DNA from 3 places in the Salinivibrio sp. PR919 genome. Region 2 is predicted to be linked to each of the others. Evidence: riboswitches for the same ligand, from Rfam matches in the RefSeq annotation. Region 2 holds a riboswitch; each other region holds the start of a gene.

Region 1 (5,005 bases), on a different contig from region 2:
CCGTCATACTGGCATTCTCCATCCCTGTTAGCGCCGCGATCATCTGCTCGGGTTGCTGTGCATGAAACGCTGCTACCGCCGCTTTCGCGTGAGTGTGTACTTGCTCATGAGGGGCGGCGATAGCTTTAAAACTTTGTAACTGGGCGAAGTACTGTCGTCCTTCGCCGCGATCGTACCACTGCCCTAAGCGGCACTGGGTATGGTCGGTCACATCATCGGCGTTCATGCTATCTTCACCGAGCACCACACGATAAATCGCAAACTTAAAACTGATATGGTCGAGTTTTGCCAGTTCACAAAAGGCACGCAATGCAGATGCTTTAATGGTGGTTCGACTGTGCTGCGCCTGCTCACTTTGCGTCGCCATCGCATCTGCCACCTGTTGGCCTTGCTCGCTATATTTGATCGCTTCACTGGCAAGCTGATCGGTTAGCGTACACGCATGCCCACTCCCGGCGCGAATCTTCTCCACCAGCTGAGTAATATCTTGCGTAGCGGTGGAGGTGCGTTCGGCGAGGTTACGGACTTCATCAGCCACCACGGCGAATCCCCTCCCTTGCTCGCCAGCTCGGGCTGCCTCAATCGCCGCATTCAGGGCCAACAGATTGGTTTGGTCAGCCACATCGCGAATCAAGTTCACAATGCCACTGACTTCCTGTGCGTGTTGGTCAAGAGCACGAATTGCTTCCGACGATTGCTGACATTGCGCGGATAATGACTGCACATGGCGAGCAAGATCATTGACTTGTTCGGCACATGACGCCGCCTGATGGCTCACCTCCGTCACACGCTCTTTTTCACCATTAATAGTTTCTGCCAGAGTCGCCAGCGAAGATTGGGTCGAGGTAATCGAATCACCAAAATGGCACAGGTTAGCGTCGATCGCTTTACCGGTTTGGCGTTTTTTCTGTACCACGGCCAGCTCCGATTCTAACGCCGCCTTTTCGCTGTGCAGCGCGTCTATCTGGGCATTGACTTGCTCCAGTTTTAGCTGTAATTCAGTACGTTTTTGTTGTTCTTGTTCGAGTTGACGACGAGATGTAAACACGCGAAGCCCTCCGAGTTGTTAATATACATATTGTACGCCTTATACATACGCATGTGCTTGTAATCGATTAAACTGTGATCCTCTCAACGCCAATGCGTTGATTTACACTGTAAACCCATAAAAAATCCCTTCATACTGGCGTTTCCATAGCGAATGAGCGAGACACTATGACCTTTTGGTTGCTTTTTAAACGTTGGATTATCAGCCACTTCGCCCATTTAAACGGGCGTATTCTCGGATTGGTCGTACTCGCCTACGGCATCATTGGCTGGCTGCTTTTACAATCAGCGGGTGAAACTGAGATGACTCAGTCACTCAGTCGCTACATCTATTACTTAGTGGTCACCGCCTCTACCGTGGGGTATGGCGATTACTCGCCCGCCACCGAAGCAGGACAGTGGATTACCGCCTTTTGGATCATTCCCGGTGGACTCGGTCTGTTTGCGGTGGTGATTGGGCATGTGACCAGTGCCTTGGTGGATTATTGGCGACGTGGATTACAAGGAAAACGGAGTCTTACTGTGAAAAATCATATTTTAGTTTTGGGGTGGAACGGCCAGCGTACCATTCAGTTAATCCGTTTATTGCAAAGCGGTATTCATGGCGAGCGCCCGATCGTGCTTTGTGTCCGTCCTGAAATGGAAAATCCGCTGCCTGGCGAGGTAGAGTTTGTGCGCGTGACCAGCTTTACTGATGCCGAGGGCATCGCGCGCGCCGGCATCGACAGTGCCGCGAGTATTATTATCGATAACCCAGAAGACGATATCACGCTTTCTGCGGCGCTGTTCTGCGCTCACAAAAACCCTTCTGCCCATTTACTCGCGTATTTTCAAGATGATGCACTCAGCCAAATATTGAAGCAGCACTATCCGCACGCTGAATGTGTGCCGTCTGTGTCGGTGGAAATGCTGGCAAAAGCGGCCGTTGATCCCGGTTCAAGCCAATTACATCACGAGCTATTGAGCACGGCTCAAGGGATGACCCAATACTGTGCCCGCTACCCCACCGATGCGAGTGCAACCGATGTCGGCACCTTGTTTAATCAATTAAAGCATGAGTATGATGCAACCTTAATTGGTCTCGACAAAGGCGATGGGATCACTCTGAACCCTCGCCTACACACTGAAGTGGCACCGGGCGATCGCATCTTTTATATCGCCGCCGAGCGTTTACCACATTGGTCTGCCGCCTAACGGACGCGTCCAACGCATCTTTGCTGTTTTCTTTTCGATGCCGCTGCCCCACTTGGGTTGCAGCGGATCGTTTCCATCTCGTCTCAGGGCAATTCCGCGACAGCATGCTCTGCTGGCGACAGACACAAATTATCAGGGTAAGCGTAAAAATGATGCACCGGCCCAGCACCTCTTCCGACCGTTAGCTGCTGACTATGCGCTAAGGCCTCCGTCAAATACTGCTTAGCCGCTCGCCCGGCCTCGATAGGCGTCATCCCTTGGGCATAAAACGAGGCGATTGCAGCAGACAGTGAACATCCGGTGCCATGGGTGTTGGTAGTTTCAATGCGGCGTGCGCGCAAGGTTTGACAGGTATCTCGGCTAATCCACATATCGACGCTTTCAGGGGCGTGATGTAAATGGCCCCCTTTGAGCATCACGTAAGGACAGCCTAGATGGCGAAGTGCCGGCACCAGCTCATGCATTTGCTCTATAGAGGTAGGCACAGGCCGACCGGTTAAGCGAGCGGCCTCCGGCAAGTTGGGAGTGAGCACCGTTGCTCGCGGAATAAGCTCTTCAATCAACGCCCTCATGGCCTGCTCGTCGAGCAAAGGGTCGCCGCTGGTCGCGACCATTACGGGATCTAAAATCACCGGTAAGTGTGGCGACCGTGCCAGCACAGCAGCGACTTCACGAATAATCGCTTGATTGGCCAGCATACCGATTTTCACCGCACGCACCGGCATGTCGTATAACACTGCATCTAATTGGGCGCGCACAAAATCGGGCTCAACCGCCAAGACGGCCTCGACACCGCAGGTATTTTGCGCGGTTAGCGCAGTGATCACCGAGCACGCATAGCCGCCGGTCGCTGAAATCGCTTTAATGTCGGCTTGAATGCCCGCGCCACCACCGCTGTCTGAGCCGGCAATGGTGAGAATAACAGGTGGAGATAGGTTCATATTGGCCCCTTAATCATCAGGGGCGGAAGGAGACAAAATGAGGCAGTATGCGTCACTTTGTGCGCTGATCGTGTCAGTTCCCTCCGCCAGTGCTAACTGGATCAGGTTCTACGGGTCCTGCTTTCGCAGTCTCAGCAATTACTTGCTCCCCGACTAACTGTGTTCAGGATATGCATCCTACGGATAAAGCGCAAGCCTCATCTCTAATCCGATGATGACCACGGCTATCCAGACACGGGCGCACTGATAGCCGTCGCTGGGCATTCACATCCGGTTTGCAGAAGCTGTTCAAACTGTTCTGACCCCAGCGGTTTGGCATACAAGAAGCCTTGCGCTTGGTCACAGCCAATACGCTGCAAAATCTGTTGCTGGCCAACTTCTTCCACGCCTTCGGCCACCACACCGTGGCCGAACCCATGCGCTAGGTCGATCACGCTGCCAACAAGGTGTTTGTCACTGGCGTTGGATGCAAGGTCTTGAATAAAGCTACGATCAAGCTTCACCCAATCCACAGGAAGCTGTTTCAAATAGCTCAATGAACTGTAGCCTGTGCCAAAATCATCAAGCGCAATGTGCATCCCCGCATCACGGAGCTGTTGTAACTCTTTAAGCGCCACCGACATATGTCGAATTAATGCCGATTCAGTAACCTCAAGCTGAATGATTTGGGTGGGTACTTCCAGCGCTTGGCAGCGGGCAAGAATGCTGTCGGCAAAACCGTGGCGAAGTTGCTGGGAAGAGACATTGATGGCTAAGTGAAACGCCTCGGGCAAGGTGTATTGCTCTCGCCAACGGACCAGCGCGCGCAACGCCATAGAAAAAACTGCATCGCCGAGTTGGATCATATCGGCACTTCGCTCGGCAATGGGAATAAACTCGGCCGGGCTGATCGCTCCCAGTTGCGGATGACGCCAACGCAATAACGCCTCAGCGCCTACCATGGTGCCAGTATTGAGATCCCATTTGGGCTGAAAGACCAAAGACAACCCTCCTTGTTCAAGAGCCGGGCTAAGTCCATTGCGGATCATATGCTCACGTTGCGATTGCGCATCCAACTCTTGGCGATAATGACCCACTTCGGTGTCATCGGTCGGGATGGCTAGAATCGCTTGGCGAAAGAGTTGCTCCACATCGTGATGCTCCCCTTCCGCTTGAGCTATTCCCACATGGCAGTGCATCGACATCAAACGGCCATCAAGGGTGTGATGCCCGCTCAATAATCGACACATCCGCTTGGCAAGTGCGTCAATGGCGGTGATATCTCCTTCCACTAACATCACCAAACGTGTGTTGTCCCAGACACCAATACGCCGACCTCTTGCGACCGAGCTACTAGCCAACAGCCCTGCAAGGTGCTTATACAGCGCTTCTGTCATTAAGTGGCCTTGATGCTGTGTTACCGCCTCCATCCCATCCAACGCTATCATAAACACGGTCACCATCCCCTTTGCGAGTTGACGTTCAGCCGCATCCACCAGCGCACGTCGATTGGGTAGATTGGTTAGGGGATCGGTTAAAGACAAGGTACGTAATGCCGCGGTTTGCTTATTCACTAACATCTGCAAACGCGCCGCTTGATCTCGCTCTTTCAGGGTTTTGAATTGAAAATGGAGAATATTATGGATGCGCTGGAGCACTTCATGGTGATCAAACGGCTTGGTGAGATAATCAATGGCCCCACGACATAAGGCTTGGTTGCGCAGATTGTTATCACTATCGGCAGTGAGCACCATCACCGGGGGACAGTGCTCACCGAGCGTATTGTTCAACAGATCGAGTACATCCAGCCCCGAGCGTTGTGGCATACGCATATCAAGCAACAC
Region 2 (6,013 bases):
ACCATTGATTTAACCATTTTGACCGGACCGGCAGGGTGCGGGAAAACCATTCTGGCGATGGCCGCCGCGCTAGAACAGGTGGTGGAAAAGGGAATGTATGACAAGATCATCGTCACCCGCAACACCCCGGATATTGGTGAATCGATCGGTTATTTGCCGGGTACGGAAGAGGAAAAAATGCTGCCTTGGCTGGGAGCGGTGACCGATACGTTAGAAGCGCTGCACATGAATGATGAATGCACGGATGGCTCGATGCGTTACATCATGGAGAAAGCCAACTTACAGTTTAAGTCGATTAACTTTATGCGTGGTCGCTCGATTCAAAACGCGTTTGTGATCTTGGATGAGTGCCAGAACCTGACTGCCTCGCAACTGAAGACCATTATCACCCGCTGTGGTGAAGGGACTAAACTGGTTTGCTCAGGCAACTTAGCGCAAATCGACTCCCCCTACCTCACACCGGTTACCTCTGGGCTGACTTACATTGTCGAGCGATTTAAAAATTTCGAGGGCAGTGCGTGCGTATACCTCAATGGGGTAGTACGCAGCCGTCTTGCCGAGTTTGCCGAAGAAAACCTTTAACCGAACCGGCGGCTCAGCCGCCGTGTTTTCCTTGCGTTAAAACAGCTCGACATCGTCGGCGGCAACAAAGGTTTTGATGATGCCGTTTTCCAGCAATCCTTCGTAGAAAGCCACTTGATTGCGACCGTTTTGCTTGGCGTGATAAAGCGCCTGATCCGCATTACCCAATAAGGTACTGGTGCTTTGATGCGCTTTATCGATACGCGTTGCGCCCATGGAAATGGTCACGGTTTCCGCTGCGCCAAAGTCGCGTGCGTTGACATTGGCAATAAAGGTATTGGCTTTTTGCTCAGCCATAGCGCGTGTGCAAGGGTGAAGTAACACCACAAATTCATCCCCGCCGTAGCGAAACAGGGTGTCTTCGACAGAAAAGGTTTGTCGCATTAAAGACGCGAGCAACAAAATGACTTCATCGCCAAAGACATGGCCAAAGTTATCATTAATTTGCTTGAAATGGTCGACATCAAAAATACAAATCCAAGGATAACTCGCCTGATCCAAATCGCTGTCCATCGCCGCGGGCGCTTGCGCTAAGCGATCACTAATCAGGTCCAATTTCTTGGTCAGCACCTTGCGATTGAATAGACCGGTAAAGCTGTCTCGCTCGCTGGCCATAATGATTTGTTGATAGTTCTCATAGATGTGAATGAGGCCAGACACCAGAGCAAGCTGTTCCTCGTTTAATTGCTCGGCGCGGCCACATAAGACACCGCGAATGTCTTCGTCTTTTTCGTAATAGATAGGGACGGCAACCAAGGTGTGATCGTGCGCCTGATGCACGGTGACCTTTTGGCTCTCGAGGCAGTCTTCCAGCAGCGCATCCACTTGTTCGATATTTTCTTGCTGAAAGGCGCTGTTGTCATTGGTACCCAGCACCGTAAAAGGGGGATTGAGTCCAGAACAGTAATCGAGTAACACCACTTCACTGACAGGCGTTAGCTCAAGGATCGACGTCAGTAGGCTCTTGGTAATCGCATCAACTTCAGTTTTGGCCGTGAAATCGACGATAGAGTCGAGTATCTGAATGCTACTGGCGGGCACAAAGCGCCTCCTTAAAAGGGTCTATTCCTGTTGTCAGTATAGAAGCCAAACGAGGAGGCGCCATCTATTAGGGGGATTCCATCATGCCCATATAACGATGCATCGCCGGTGGGGGCGCATTCAGGTCAGCGACGGGGCGAGACAAGGCAATCTGGCCCTCATCGACGTAAAGAAAACGTGAGGCAATGGCTTTCGCATCGTCGGGGTGATGGGTCACCATCAAAACGGTTGTACCTTGCGCGTGGGCGGTCCGTTTCACCAAGGCTAACATGTCTTTTTTCAACGCAGGATCAAGGGCTGAAAAAGGCTCATCAAGTAATAACAGAGGCTGTTGACGTGCAATACTTCGTCCGAGTGCAATCCGCTGGCGCTGCCCGCCGGACAATGCGCCGGGTAAACGATCTAAATAAGGTGTCAGCCCCACCGCATCCGCGGCGCTTCTCACGCTCTCTTTTTGTGCGTGACTGAGCTTGAGTGAAGGCGAAAGTCCAATCGCCATGTTGTCAAACACCGATAAGTGGGTGAAGACATTATGCTCTTGAAACAGGATGGAGAGTGGGCGCTGGTGAGCCGGCGCGGTAGTGACTGGCTTACCTGCAATCAAAATCTCGCCACTATCAGGAGCAATTAATCCTGCAATCAGAGAGAGTAAGGTACTTTTCCCTGCGCCGCTTGGGCCGAGTACAGCAACAATCTCTCCCGGCGCAATGTGGGCGTCGAAGTGCATCCACGCTTGCTGGTAGCGATACGTGATATTGGAAAGGGTTAGCATGCGTGTCTCCATTGGACGAGGCGGATGATCAGAGCGTAGCTGCCTAAACTGGTCGCTAATAACAGCATGGCCGCCGCGGCGCCCGCATCCATTTGATAACTGCCCATCAGACGAAATAGATACAAAGGCAGTGTTTGAAAGTGTTGGCTACCAAATAAAGAGATGGCGCTGAGATCGCCCATCGAGAGGACAAAACTGACCGCGAGGCCACGTGCTATTGGGCGGCGTAAGCACTGCCATTCAATTAAGCGCAAGCGGGTAACCCCGCGCACGCCTAGGGTGGCACAGAGTGCATGATAAGATTGCGCCACTTGATAGGCAGGGGCACTGAGCACCTTAATCAAATACGGTAAGGCCATCAGCGCATTGACCCCCATCACCAACCACAAGGCGAGGCTAAAGACATCGCTAAATTGGCGAAACAGCAAAAACAGTCCAGTGCTTAATACGATACTTGGCACGACCAAAATCATGGCCCCCAGCGTTTCAATACCATCGGCTCGTTTTTTTTGACCATGAAATCGCCAGTGACGACTGGCTAAGATCACTGCAATTGCCAACACAAATGCAATGGCGCTCGCGCCGGTGGCCACCCACAATGAGTGCATGGTGGCTTGCCATAACGCTGTATCGGCAAGGACAGTGAGCGCACTCGGGTTGAGCCCGCGATACAGCACTACACCCAGTGGCGGCAATACGAGAAGCAAGACCAAGGTTATCCAGAGCAGATCCCAGCATTTCGCCGCTCGGCTATCGAGGGCATGCGGCAATGGTAATACTTCACTGGGTGTATTCGGCACCGCGCGTGTGAATGTTTGCACTACAAACGCAATGGTGCCGCACAGCATCATCTGCCACAGCGCTAATGCCGCGCCGGTTTGCAAATCAAAGTCAAAGCGAATGGCTTGGTAAATGGCCAACTCTATGGTGGTGGCTTTGGGGCCGCCTCCAAGCGCCATGACGGTGGCAAAACTGGTAAAGCAGAGCATAAACACCAGCCCGACGATATGGGGCAAACTTTGGCGAAGATAAGGCCATTCAAGGTGACGAAAACGCTGCCAGCCACCTAAGCCCAATTGAGTCGCTAAGCGGCGTTGATCGGCGGGGATCCCCTCGAGTGCTTGCACCATGATCTGGGCGGAAAATGGTAAGTTGAAAAACACGTGTGCCAGCAAAATGCCGCTCAATCCATAAATGGAAAATGGCATAGAAAGATCAAAATGTTGTAGGGTGTCGGCGAGCAATCCGCTGCGACCAAAAATGGCTACCAAGCCAAATACCCCAATCAGCACAGGCAGCACTAAGGTCATGGCAAACAGTTTCAACAACCAACGCTTACCCGCAAACTCGCGACGCGACAGGGCGTGGGCAACAGGAATCGCCAATCCCACACTGAGGATCACTGATAAAATGGCTTGCTTGAAGCTAAATACGGTGACGTGACGAAGGTAGGCATCTTGCCATAGTGCCTGAAGGTTAAGATCTTGGCTGTGAGAGAACAGCGCCCAAAGAGCGCTGCCAATTAAAAGCACGACGAGACTGGCCGCGAGACTGCCCGGCCAAGTGCGTGAAGGGTTGAGCATGACGATTATTCAACCAACGCCGTTTGCCAGTCACGCACCCATTGTTGACGGTTGCCCATCACTTCATCGGGTTGATAAATCAAGCTTTTTTCTGGCTTACTCAAGGTATAGAAGGCATCCGGTAACGTGATATCAGTAACAGGGTACATCCATTGCGTAAGGGGAATGATCGACTGCGCTTCATCGCTGAGCATAAACTGCAAAAACGCATCGGCCAGTTCTGGCTGGTCGGTGTAGGCTGATTTTGCGGCCACTTCAATCTGCATATAGTGGCCCTCTTCAAACGTCGCGGCGGCAAAGCGGTCATCATCATCGGCAACCAAATGGTAAGCCGGTGATGTGGTGTAAGAGAGCACCATGTCCGCTTCCTTGTTCAGGAACATGTTGTACGCTTCGGTCCAGCCTTTGGTCACGGTAATGGTGTTATCCGCGAGATCACGCCATGCTTGCTGGCTTTTATCGCCGTAGACTTTCTGGATCCAAAGCATTAAGCCTTGGCCAACGGTGGAGACACGGGGATCTTGGTAAATCACACTGATGTCATCACGATCTTCAATCAAGGCTTTCAAGCTCTTGGGCGGATCGAGCAGGCGCGTGGTGTCGTACACGAAGGCAAAGTAGCCGTAATCGTAGGGGATAAAGTAGGGATTATCCCAACCGCCGGGTACCTGTAGGCGCTCCGTATTCACCGCGTGCTCGGCGACAATGCCGCTCCGCTCCGCTTCTTTCATTAAATTGGTGTCTATACCCAACACGATATCGGCGCTGGTGTTACTGCCTTCAATCCGCATGCGGTTTAGCAAGGCTGCGCCGTCTTCAAGGGACACAAACTCGACCTTACAATTACAGCGTTTCTCGAAGGCGGCTTTAATTTTTGGCCCTGCGCCCCAATCGGCGATAAACGAGTCGTAGGTATAGACAGTCAGCGGGTCGGCGGCGCGGGCGCCAAGCGATAACAGAGACAAAGAAAGTACGGTTAAAACAGACGTAATGACTTTCACAGCACGCTCCTAAGTTGGGCGTGGGTGTTGAGGCTGGTTGATGACATCATCAAGTCTCAATCCCTACGCCAGTGTTAGCTGGATCAGGTTCGATGGGTTTAGCGCGGTGCGCAATCTCAGCCAAGAGGCTCCCCAATGAGTACGAAGCCATTGTACTGATTGGCTTAGGGTTAACCAAGCCTTTTAGTCAGCGGTTCGGTTAAGCGCCCAGTCGTAGTCATAGTCTAAGCGTGCATCCTCGGGAAGTTTGATATCGCGGTATTGATTGATATGGGTGATTACTCCTTGTTCACTGCCGCCAAAATCGGCCTCAAACCACTCATAGATAGAAGAAAGCTGCCACTGACCGCCTTGCTGACTCACGCCTTTATCACTGTTAATAAAGGTATAGGCGGCTTGTTCTAATTGTGCCTCTAAGGTGTCGGCTTGAAAGGCTTGTGGCTGTAGGTTCGGACAGCCAAGGCTGGCACAATTGACCGCATAATGGGTACGCGGATCTTGCCAGAGCGGGCGCAGAATACGGTGCTCAATATCATTCAAGGTAAGCGGCTCTCCTGCCACCGTGACCACCTCATCATCCCAAGGTCCAAAGCTAAACAGGCCACCGAGTTTGGTGATCGAACGGACTGGATACGCATCCAAAATTAGCTTTACGGTGACTGAATTGTAGAGATTAACCCAGTACGCGTATTGTTCGTCTTTGGTCAAGGTGCGCGGGTCGCGCGCGGTGAGCATGCTAATGTAATGATCGAGAGTCGCTTTATCGGCCTCGGTGACGGCTGCGTAGTTAAATAAGGTGTGCTGTCCTTGAGGCTGTAAATATTTATCGAGTAATACTTGCCAGCTGTGATGGGTAAACGTGGCTTGGCTGGCGGGGTTGTGCGCATCCCACATTGCCCAATAATCGGCTTTCGGGGCGGCCAAGGCTGGAAAAGCAACGAGTAACCAAAAAATGAGCGTGATCCGTGTTCGCATACCGCTTCCTCAATCGCGAGCGTATCTTGTTTATATCCTAGACCAGCTTGCGCCATGTT
Region 3 (8,303 bases), on a different contig from region 2:
CTGGATGGGGCTTTGACACTGGTGAGTGTTGAGCAAAACCCGATTGAAAGCTTGTGGGACAATCGCCCCGCCCCGCTTAATAGCCCTGCTATTTTACTGGGTGAAGAGAAAACCGGCCGCGCCAGCTTGGATAAACGTCAAACCATTGGCCAGCAGTTAGCCGATCAGAATCTTGATGCCGCGGTACTCACTCAACCCGATGCCGTCTGTTGGCTGCTCAATATCCGTGGTCGCGACATCCCACGTTTACCCGTGGTACTGACCCAAGCGATTATCAAGCAATCCGGTGACGTGACGGTGTTTATCGACCCTGACCGTCTCCCCGAAGGCTTTGCTGCACACGTGGGCCAAGGCGTGAGCGTCGCGCACCCAGACAGTCTGGTTGATGCCCTGCAAGCGCTGAGCGGTCAACGTGTATTGGTCGACCCAAACGGTGCCAATGCGTGGACACTGGATACCCTCCAACAAGCGCAAGTCACCGTGGTGGAAGCGCAAGACCCATGTGCGCTTGAAAAAGCGGCCAAGAACCCGCAAGAAATCGCCGGTATGCGTGCCTGTCACGTGCGCGATGGTGTTGCCGTGACTCGCTTTTTGGCGTGGTTTGACCGTCAAGTCGACGCCGGTGAACGCCCTGATGAAGCCGTGCTCGCAGACACCCTGTATCAATTCCGCCAACAAGACGATCAACTGGTCGACTTAAGCTTTGATACCATTTCCGCCGCCGGTGGCAATGCGGCCATGTGTCACTATAACCACAACAATCAGCCCAAACCGAGCGTGATTGAGAGCAACAACGTCTACTTGGTCGACTCAGGCGGTCAATACTATGACGGCACCACCGACATTACCCGTACCGTGCCGGTGGGCGAATGCAGCGCTGAGATCAAAAAAGCCTTCACGCTGGTGCTTAAAGGACATATTGCGCTGGCCACCGCGCTGTTCCCGAAAGGCACCTCAGGCAGCCAGCTTGATGCCTTAGCACGCCAGTATTTGTGGCAACACGGCTATGATTTTGACCATGGCACCGGTCACGGTGTCGGGCATTTCTTGGACGTGCACGAAGGTCCGCAGCGCATTTCCAAAGCGCCCAATAGCGTCGCGCTATTGCCGGGCATGGTGGTATCAAACGAGCCGGGCTACTATCGCGCCGACGCGTTTGGGATCCGGATTGAAAACCTCGAGTTGATTGAAGAAAAGCCCACCGAGGGCGACATGACGATGCTCGGGTTTGCCTCACTCACGCGTGCACCGATCGATCGTCGTTTGGTCGATGTGAGCTTACTCAGCGAGGCGGAAATCCAGTGGTGGAATCGCTATCATCAAACCGTGTGGGATGAAATCAGTCCCCACCTCGATGATCAAGACCAAGCTTGGTTAAAACAAGCGACCGCGCCGTTAAGTCGTTAAGTCGCGTCTTCACCGAGTGTAAAAAACAAAAAGCGTCCGATTGGACGCTTTTTTTATTCCCCTTTCAGGGCTTTCTCGACCGCTTTAGGCGAAAAGCCGCGCAAGGTGGTATCGCCAATGCAAATCACCGGGACACCCCGCGACCCTGTTGCCGCCAGCAGCTTCTTGCCTTTGGGCGTAGCCGTATCGACAACACGATAACGCAGCCCTTTTTTATCCAAGTAAGCTTTGGCCGCCTCACAGTGAGGACAGCGCGGACCTACATATACAGTAATACGTTTCATGCCCGCATTGTCGCTAACCCGCTGCCGTTTGTGAAGCCATTTGCGCCTGACGCGCGATATCGTAGATGTTATCCCAATCTTTCCACACCACCTCAAAACCGAGGGCACGAACGCTGGCGGCTACCTCTGCCGCGCTGCGCTCATCACTGATAGCAAACTGCTCCAATTGTGGCTCCGGGTTCGCGTAGCCGCCCGGTTGGGTTTTTGACGCCGCGGATAGGCTCGTGACCCCAAGGGGCAACACATTGTCGCGAAAGTGCGGTGACTCACGTGTCGATAGCGACAGCTCCACCTGCGGATTCCACAACCGATAGGCACAAATAAGCTGAACCAGCTGCTTGTCGGTCATCACCGATTTCGGCTGTAAGGCGCCCGCGCAAGGGCGTAAGCGTGGAAAGGATAGCGAGTAGCGACTTTGCCAGTATTGCTTTTCCAGATAATCGAGATGCTGGGCGGTAAAAAAGCTGTCGGTACGCCAGTCCTCTAGGCCAATTAATGCGCCAAGGCCGATTTTATCAACCCCTGCTTGTGCCAACCTATCTGGGGTTTGCAACCGATAGTGAAAGTCGGTTTTATTCCCGCGCTTGTGGTGTTCTCCATAGGTTGGCGCGTGGTAGGTTTCTTGGTACACCATCACCGCATCCACACCTTGTGCCACCAAGGCGCGATACGCCTCGGTATCCAGCGGCTGCACCTCCATCGCCACATGATGAAAGTATTGCTTCACCACCGGTAAGGCGCGGAGAAAATAATCGAGCCCCACCTTGGTTTCATGCTCACCGGTCACCAAGAGCACACTGTCAAAGCCCATTTTTTTTATCGCTTCACACTCGGCGGCGATTTCGGCTTCATCCAGCGTGCGCCGTTTGATTCGGTTTTCCATCGAAAAACCGCAATAGGTACACACGTTAGCGCACAAATTGGAGAGATACAGCGGAATATAAAACCCCATGGTGTAGCCAAACCGCTGCCGCGTCAGCGCCGCAGATTGCTGAGCCATGGCCTCAAGGTAGGCTTCAGCGGCAGGACTGATCAGGGCAGCGAAGTCGTCCAAATTACGCGAGGAGTTAGCCAGCGCCCGCTCGACATCTTGGCGCGTTTTGCTGTAAATCGAAAGGCGATGATGATCCCAATCGAGTGCTGCCCACCGCTCAGAAAAACTCATCACGCCTCCTTAGCGTCAAGAAACGCGGTTAAGGGGCTAGAAGCGTGGGCGTGATTATGTGAGCCCGCCAGCCCAGCGCGATACGCACAGTGTCCGGCTTCAACCGCTTGTTTAAACGCCGCGCCCATGGCAATCGGATCGCCGGCGGTGGCAATGGCAGTGTTCACCAAGACGGCATCGGCGCCCCGCTCCATCGCTAACGCCGCATCTGACGGTGCGCCAATGCCGGCATCAATGATCACCGGCACACGGGCTTGCTCGATAATGATGTCGAGAAACGCCATTGAGGCCAGCCCTTGGTTGGAGCCAATCGGTGAGCCAAGGGGCATCACCGCCGCGCATCCCACCTCTTCCAAACGCTTACACAGCACAGGATCAGCATGACAATATGGCAGCACCACAAACCCCTCATCCACAAGGGTTTTCGCCGCTTGAAGGGTTTCAATCGGGTCAGGCATCAAATATTTGGGGTCGGGGTGAATCTCCAACTTCACCCAATGCGTTCCCAATGCTTCTCGAGCAAGACGCGCGGCAAAGACCGCTTCTTGCGCATTCTTCGCACCCGAGGTATTGGGCAGCAGGTGCACACCTAGCTCGCGCAGCGGGGTTAAAATATCATCTTGTATGGCATGGACATCGACTCGCTTTAGCGCCATGGTGACCAGTTCAGTACCACTGGCCGCCAGTGACTCGGCCATGGTCTTGCGACTAGCAAACTTGCCGGTGCCGGTTAACAGTCGAGATGAAAACGTCGTATCCGCAATGGTTAACATAATTATCCTCCGGCAATCGCTTGAAAGACCGCCAAGCTATCGCCAGCGGTGAGTGACGTGGATGACCAAGCATCACGCGCAATAATGGTCTGATTTAGCGCGACCGCGACCGACTCGGCTGGCACCTTCATCTCCTCAATCAGTTGCGCGACGGTCGTGGCATTGACCTCTGTCGGCGTGTCATTAATGGTTAACTGCATCGCTTACCTCCCGCTTTGGCTGACAAACCGCACAATGCGGATCCACGGGCAGCGAAAAGTGCTGCCATGTCATGGTTTGTCCATCCAGTCGTGACAAGCGATTGGTCCTGACCGCCTGCCCTAATAACAGCTTTATTGCCTCCAGCGCTTGCGCGGTGGCCATCATGCCGACCACAGGTCCCATTACCCCGGATTCTGCACAGCGTGTGGGTTCAGAAAGCGTCACGTCTGCGAAGGCGCACGCATAACATGCGCTATGCGGTTGATAAACCAATAACTGGCCTTGCCAACCGATCGCCGCTGCGCTCACCAACGGCGTACCAGCCTCTACACAGGCTTGGTTGACCGCATGACGGGTGGCGAGATTATCACTGCAATCAAGGACCACATCCGCCATCGCTACTTCGAGCGCCAGACGCTCACCTTCTAGATAGGCATTGATGGCTCGGCACTGGCAATGTGGATTCAGCGCGACCAAGTTAGCGGCTAGCGACGCGGCTTTATCGGTGCCGATTTGCGCCTCCCGATACGCCACCTGACGCGCCAAGTTAGATAGCTCAATGTGGTCCGAGTCAGCAATCGCTAACTTACCCACGCCAGCGCCTGCAAGATAGAGGCCCGCGGTGGTTCCAAGCCCACCGGCACCGACCATTAACACGCGCGCCTTGCTAAGTGCCTGCTGCCCGCACTCTCCAACCTCCGGCAGCATGATTTGCCGGCTATAACGCAGGTATTCACTGTCCGATAGCATCACGCCCTCCTTGTTGTCTTGATGGATTAAGACAGCGATTAAATGCGTCAATGAGCGCCGCTAAATCAGGCGCTTGCGTCACGGCACGGACCACCGCAATGGCGTCCACGCCAGTGCGCCAAACGTCAGGAGCACGGTTGAGATCAATACCGCCAATCGCCACCGTCGGGAAGCGGCCATCCACAGTCGCTACCTGCTGCGCTAACGCAGAAATGCCTTGCGGCGGCTCGGCGAGCTGTTTGGTGGTAGTGGGAAAAATATGGCCGATGGCGAGATAACTGGGCGAGAGCGCAATCGCTGCAGCAAGTTGTTCGGGACTGCGTGTCGATACGCCAAGGCGCACGCCTTGTCGTGCGAGCAGGTCAAGATCCGCCTCTTGTATGTCTTGCTGGCCCAGATGAACGCCATAGGCGCCAGCCTCAAGCGCGAGCTGCCAGTGATCGTTGATAAACACCTGGGCATGGTGCGCGCGGCCCAACGCCACCGCACGCTGTACCCAATCCGCCAATTGAGGATGCCCCGGCTGCTTCACACGCAGTTGCACGGTTTTCACCCCCAAGCAAAGCAAGCGTTCGAGCAAATCCACATCGTCTACCACCGGATATAATGGGCCTATACCTTCAGACATAGATGCAAACGGGGTCAGGCTCATGACTCCACCTTATCGCTGTCCGCTACCTCAGCGCCTTGTGGTAACGAATGATGGGATTTTTGCAGGTAGAGCTCACTGCCCTTTGCTCGAAACTCTTGCGATTTTTGCTGCATGCCTGCTAACGGGTCTTCCAGCATGGTGACATCAATCGCTTCGCCCGCAGCGGCATAGCCATTTTCTTTGGCATAATCGCGGACTTCTTGGCTGATCTTCATAGAGCAGAATTTTGGCCCACACATGGAGCAAAAATGCGCGACCTTGCCCGACTCTTGAGGCAGTGTTTCATCGTGATAAGCACGCGCCGTCACTGGATCTAATGCAAGGTTAAACTGATCTTCCCAGCGAAATTCAAAGCGCGCTTTGGAAATGGCGTTATCTCGCACCTGCGCGCCCGGATGTCCTTTGGCTAAGTCGGCGGCGTGCGCACACAACTTGTAAGTGATAAGCCCAGTTTTAACATCCTCTTTATTGGGCAGACCCAGATGTTCTTTGGGCGTGACATAGCAAAGCATCGCACACCCAAACCAGCCAATCATCGCCGCACCAATCCCGGAGGTGATGTGGTCGTAACCAGGCGCGATATCGGTAGTCAGCGGGCCTAAAGTATAAAAGGGCGCTTCGTGGCAATGGGTGAGCTGCTCGTCCATATTCTCTTTGATCATGTGCATGGGCACATGGCCGGGGCCTTCAATCATCACCTGCACATCGTATTCCCATGCCACCTTGGTTAGCTCGCCCAGGGTACGTAACTCACTGAACTGGGCTTCGTCGTTCGCGTCAGCTACTGAGCCTGGGCGCAATCCATCGCCTAACGACAGCGATACATCATACGCGGCACAAATCTCGCAGATTTCACGAAAATGGGTATAGAGGAAGCTTTCTTGATGATGCGCCAAGCACCATTTGGCGATAATCGACCCGCCACGCGAGACAATCCCAGTCACGCGATTGGCAGTCATGGGCACATAGTGCAAACGCACCCCAGCGTGAATGGTAAAGTAGTCGACCCCTTGCTCGGCTTGCTCTATCAAGGTATCGCGCATCACTTCCCAAGTCAGGTCTTCGGCAATGCCATTCACTTTCTCAAGCGCCTGATACATAGGCACAGTGCCAATCGGGACTGGGCTATTACGTAAAATCCACTCGCGGGTTTCGTGGATATTGCGTCCGGTCGATAAATCCATCACCGTATCCGCGCCCCAACGGGTCGCCCACACCAGTTTTTCAGTTTCTTCTTCAATGGAGGAGCTCACCGCCGAGTTACCAATATTAGCATTCACTTTCACCAGAAAGTTACGCCCAATGATCATCGGCTCCGCTTCTGGGTGGTTAATGTTGGCCGGAATAATCGCACGCCCTTCAGCAACTTCTTGGCGCACAAATTCGGGAGTGATGTTTGAGGGTAAATGCGCGCCAAAGCTTTCTCCTGGGTGCTGGCGGTTTAGCTGCTCTTCACGATACTGCTGACGTCCCATATTTTCCCGGATAGCGATAAATTCCATCTCTGGGGTGATAATGCCTTGGCGTGCGTAGTGAAGTTGGGTCACACATTGGTTAGGTTTTGCCCGACGGATAGACGGTAAGGCACTAAAGCGAAGATCATCCAAGGTTTCATCACTAAGGCGAGTCTGCGCATAGTCTGAGCTCACTGCATCAAGGAACTCTGTATCGGCACGCTCATCAATCCATGCTTTGCGCACTGGCGCTAAGCCTTGGTAAATATCGATAGCACTCTGTGGGTCAGTATAAGGCCCTGATGTGTCATAAACCCGAATGGACTCATTGGCCTCGTACTGCGGATTGTCTTTACTGCCACCCACAAAGGTCGGAGACAAATGGATTTCTCGCATCCCTACGCGAATATCGGGTCGCGATCCCTCGACATAGACTTTTTCCGAGTTGGGGTAGGTTTGCGCAGAGAGAGAATCGATAAAGGATTTGGCCTCAAGACGGGCCTGTTTACGGGTCGACATAGCATTACTCCGGTGTTCATTATGGGAATTAATGCTTGCCGGAAAACGCTGAATTGAGATGTGAGCAAACTGGCAGACGCGTACGGTCTGTGATCTGATGCATCTCTTGTTCCCTTCGCTGGTACTAACCAGATCAGGTTCAACGGATCCCACTTAACGTGGTCTCAGCCAATTGGCACTCCGACAAGTTCAACGCCAGTATAAGAAATCACCGCCGCAACAACAAGCGACGTACTAGCATGTTTTTACCTACCCAGTAATGCGTCCTAGCAGCCAAGCCCCCATCGCGGCCGCTCCTAAGCATAACGCAAGGTTGAGACCCACGTTTAACAAGGCTTTCACCGTCTCACCATGTTGAAAAAGAAGCAAGGTATCCACTGAAAAGGTCGAGAAGGTGGTGAACGCGCCCAAAAAGCCAATAGCAATCAGTTGACGCCAAGGCACTGGGGCAATCAGTTCTTGGCTCATCGCCGCTAAAAAGACACCCATCGCTAATGATCCCAGCACATTAACCATTAGGGTGCCGTAGGGAAATCCTCGACCAAACACCGCGACGCTCCACTCTGAAACTAAAAAACGCGAAGACGCCCCTAATGCGCCACCAAGTCCTACCCACAATATGCTTACCACAGGGTGCTCCTTTCGATTGGTAAAAAGTCATCATACCGCGACATGTGAACAAGAAACAGGAGGAAGAAAAAGGGAAAAGGATCAAGGGTGCTAGAAGCATAATGAGTCACATACAAAAAAAGCACCGACGATGCCGATGCTTTGATATTTGGCAGGGGTAGAGGAATTCGACCGGGCTGGCGACCCAGCCCCCAACACGCTTTTGTGTAGATTGCATGTTCACATCTACCCTTAATCGGATTACGAGAACCTTGATGATTCACATACAAAAAAAGCACCGACGATGTCGGTGCTTTGATGTTTGGCAGGGGTAGAGGGATTCGACCGGGCTGGCGACCCAGCCCCCAACACGCTTTTTTGTCGTTTGCATGTTCTCATCTATCTCTTATCGGATTACGAGAAGCTTGATGATTCACATACAAAAAAGCACCGACGATGTCGATGCTTTGATGTTTGGCAGGGGTAGAG

Evidence for each region. A riboswitch is a leader RNA that binds a small molecule or an ion and turns the genes downstream of it on or off. The one in region 2 is predicted to bind thiamine pyrophosphate.
Region 1: another riboswitch for thiamine pyrophosphate. It lies ahead of thiD (bifunctional hydroxymethylpyrimidine kinase/phosphomethylpyrimidine kinase); the one in region 2 lies ahead of thiB (thiamine ABC transporter substrate binding subunit).
Region 3: another riboswitch for thiamine pyrophosphate. It lies ahead of thiC (phosphomethylpyrimidine synthase ThiC); the one in region 2 lies ahead of thiB (thiamine ABC transporter substrate binding subunit).

Annotation. Positions count from the first base shown of each region.
Region 1 is NZ_MUFL01000048.1:20,252-25,256, reverse strand. Features, by position in the region: gene BZG83_RS17165 (CZB domain-containing protein) at 1-367, opposite strand, end outside; partial or broken gene BZG83_RS17160 (methyl-accepting chemotaxis protein) at 389-724, opposite strand; gene BZG83_RS10340 (potassium channel family protein) at 1,216-2,241, shown strand; gene thiD (bifunctional hydroxymethylpyrimidine kinase/phosphomethylpyrimidine kinase) at 2,325-3,182, opposite strand; TPP riboswitch at 3,244-3,344, opposite strand; gene BZG83_RS10330 (putative bifunctional diguanylate cyclase/phosphodiesterase) at 3,407-5,005, opposite strand, start outside.
Region 2 is NZ_MUFL01000082.1:822-6,834, reverse strand. Features, by position in the region: gene BZG83_RS13630 (PhoH family protein) at 1-582, shown strand, start outside; gene BZG83_RS13625 (GGDEF domain-containing protein) at 619-1,623, opposite strand; gene thiQ (thiamine ABC transporter ATP-binding protein) at 1,691-2,395, opposite strand; gene thiP (thiamine/thiamine pyrophosphate ABC transporter permease) at 2,389-3,978, opposite strand; gene thiB (thiamine ABC transporter substrate binding subunit) at 3,984-4,970, opposite strand; TPP riboswitch at 5,023-5,124, opposite strand; gene BZG83_RS13605 (DUF547 domain-containing protein) at 5,163-5,954, opposite strand.
Region 3 is NZ_MUFL01000016.1:43,867-52,169, forward strand. Features, by position in the region: gene BZG83_RS04880 (aminopeptidase P family protein) at 1-1,407, shown strand, start outside; gene BZG83_RS04885 (glutaredoxin family protein) at 1,461-1,691, opposite strand; gene thiH (2-iminoacetate synthase ThiH) at 1,705-2,856, opposite strand; gene BZG83_RS04895 (thiazole synthase) at 2,856-3,629, opposite strand; gene thiS (sulfur carrier protein ThiS) at 3,632-3,829, opposite strand; gene BZG83_RS04905 (HesA/MoeB/ThiF family protein) at 3,813-4,580, opposite strand; gene thiE (thiamine phosphate synthase) at 4,564-5,232, opposite strand; gene thiC (phosphomethylpyrimidine synthase ThiC) at 5,229-7,205, opposite strand; TPP riboswitch at 7,299-7,398, opposite strand; gene crcB (fluoride efflux transporter CrcB) at 7,455-7,835, opposite strand.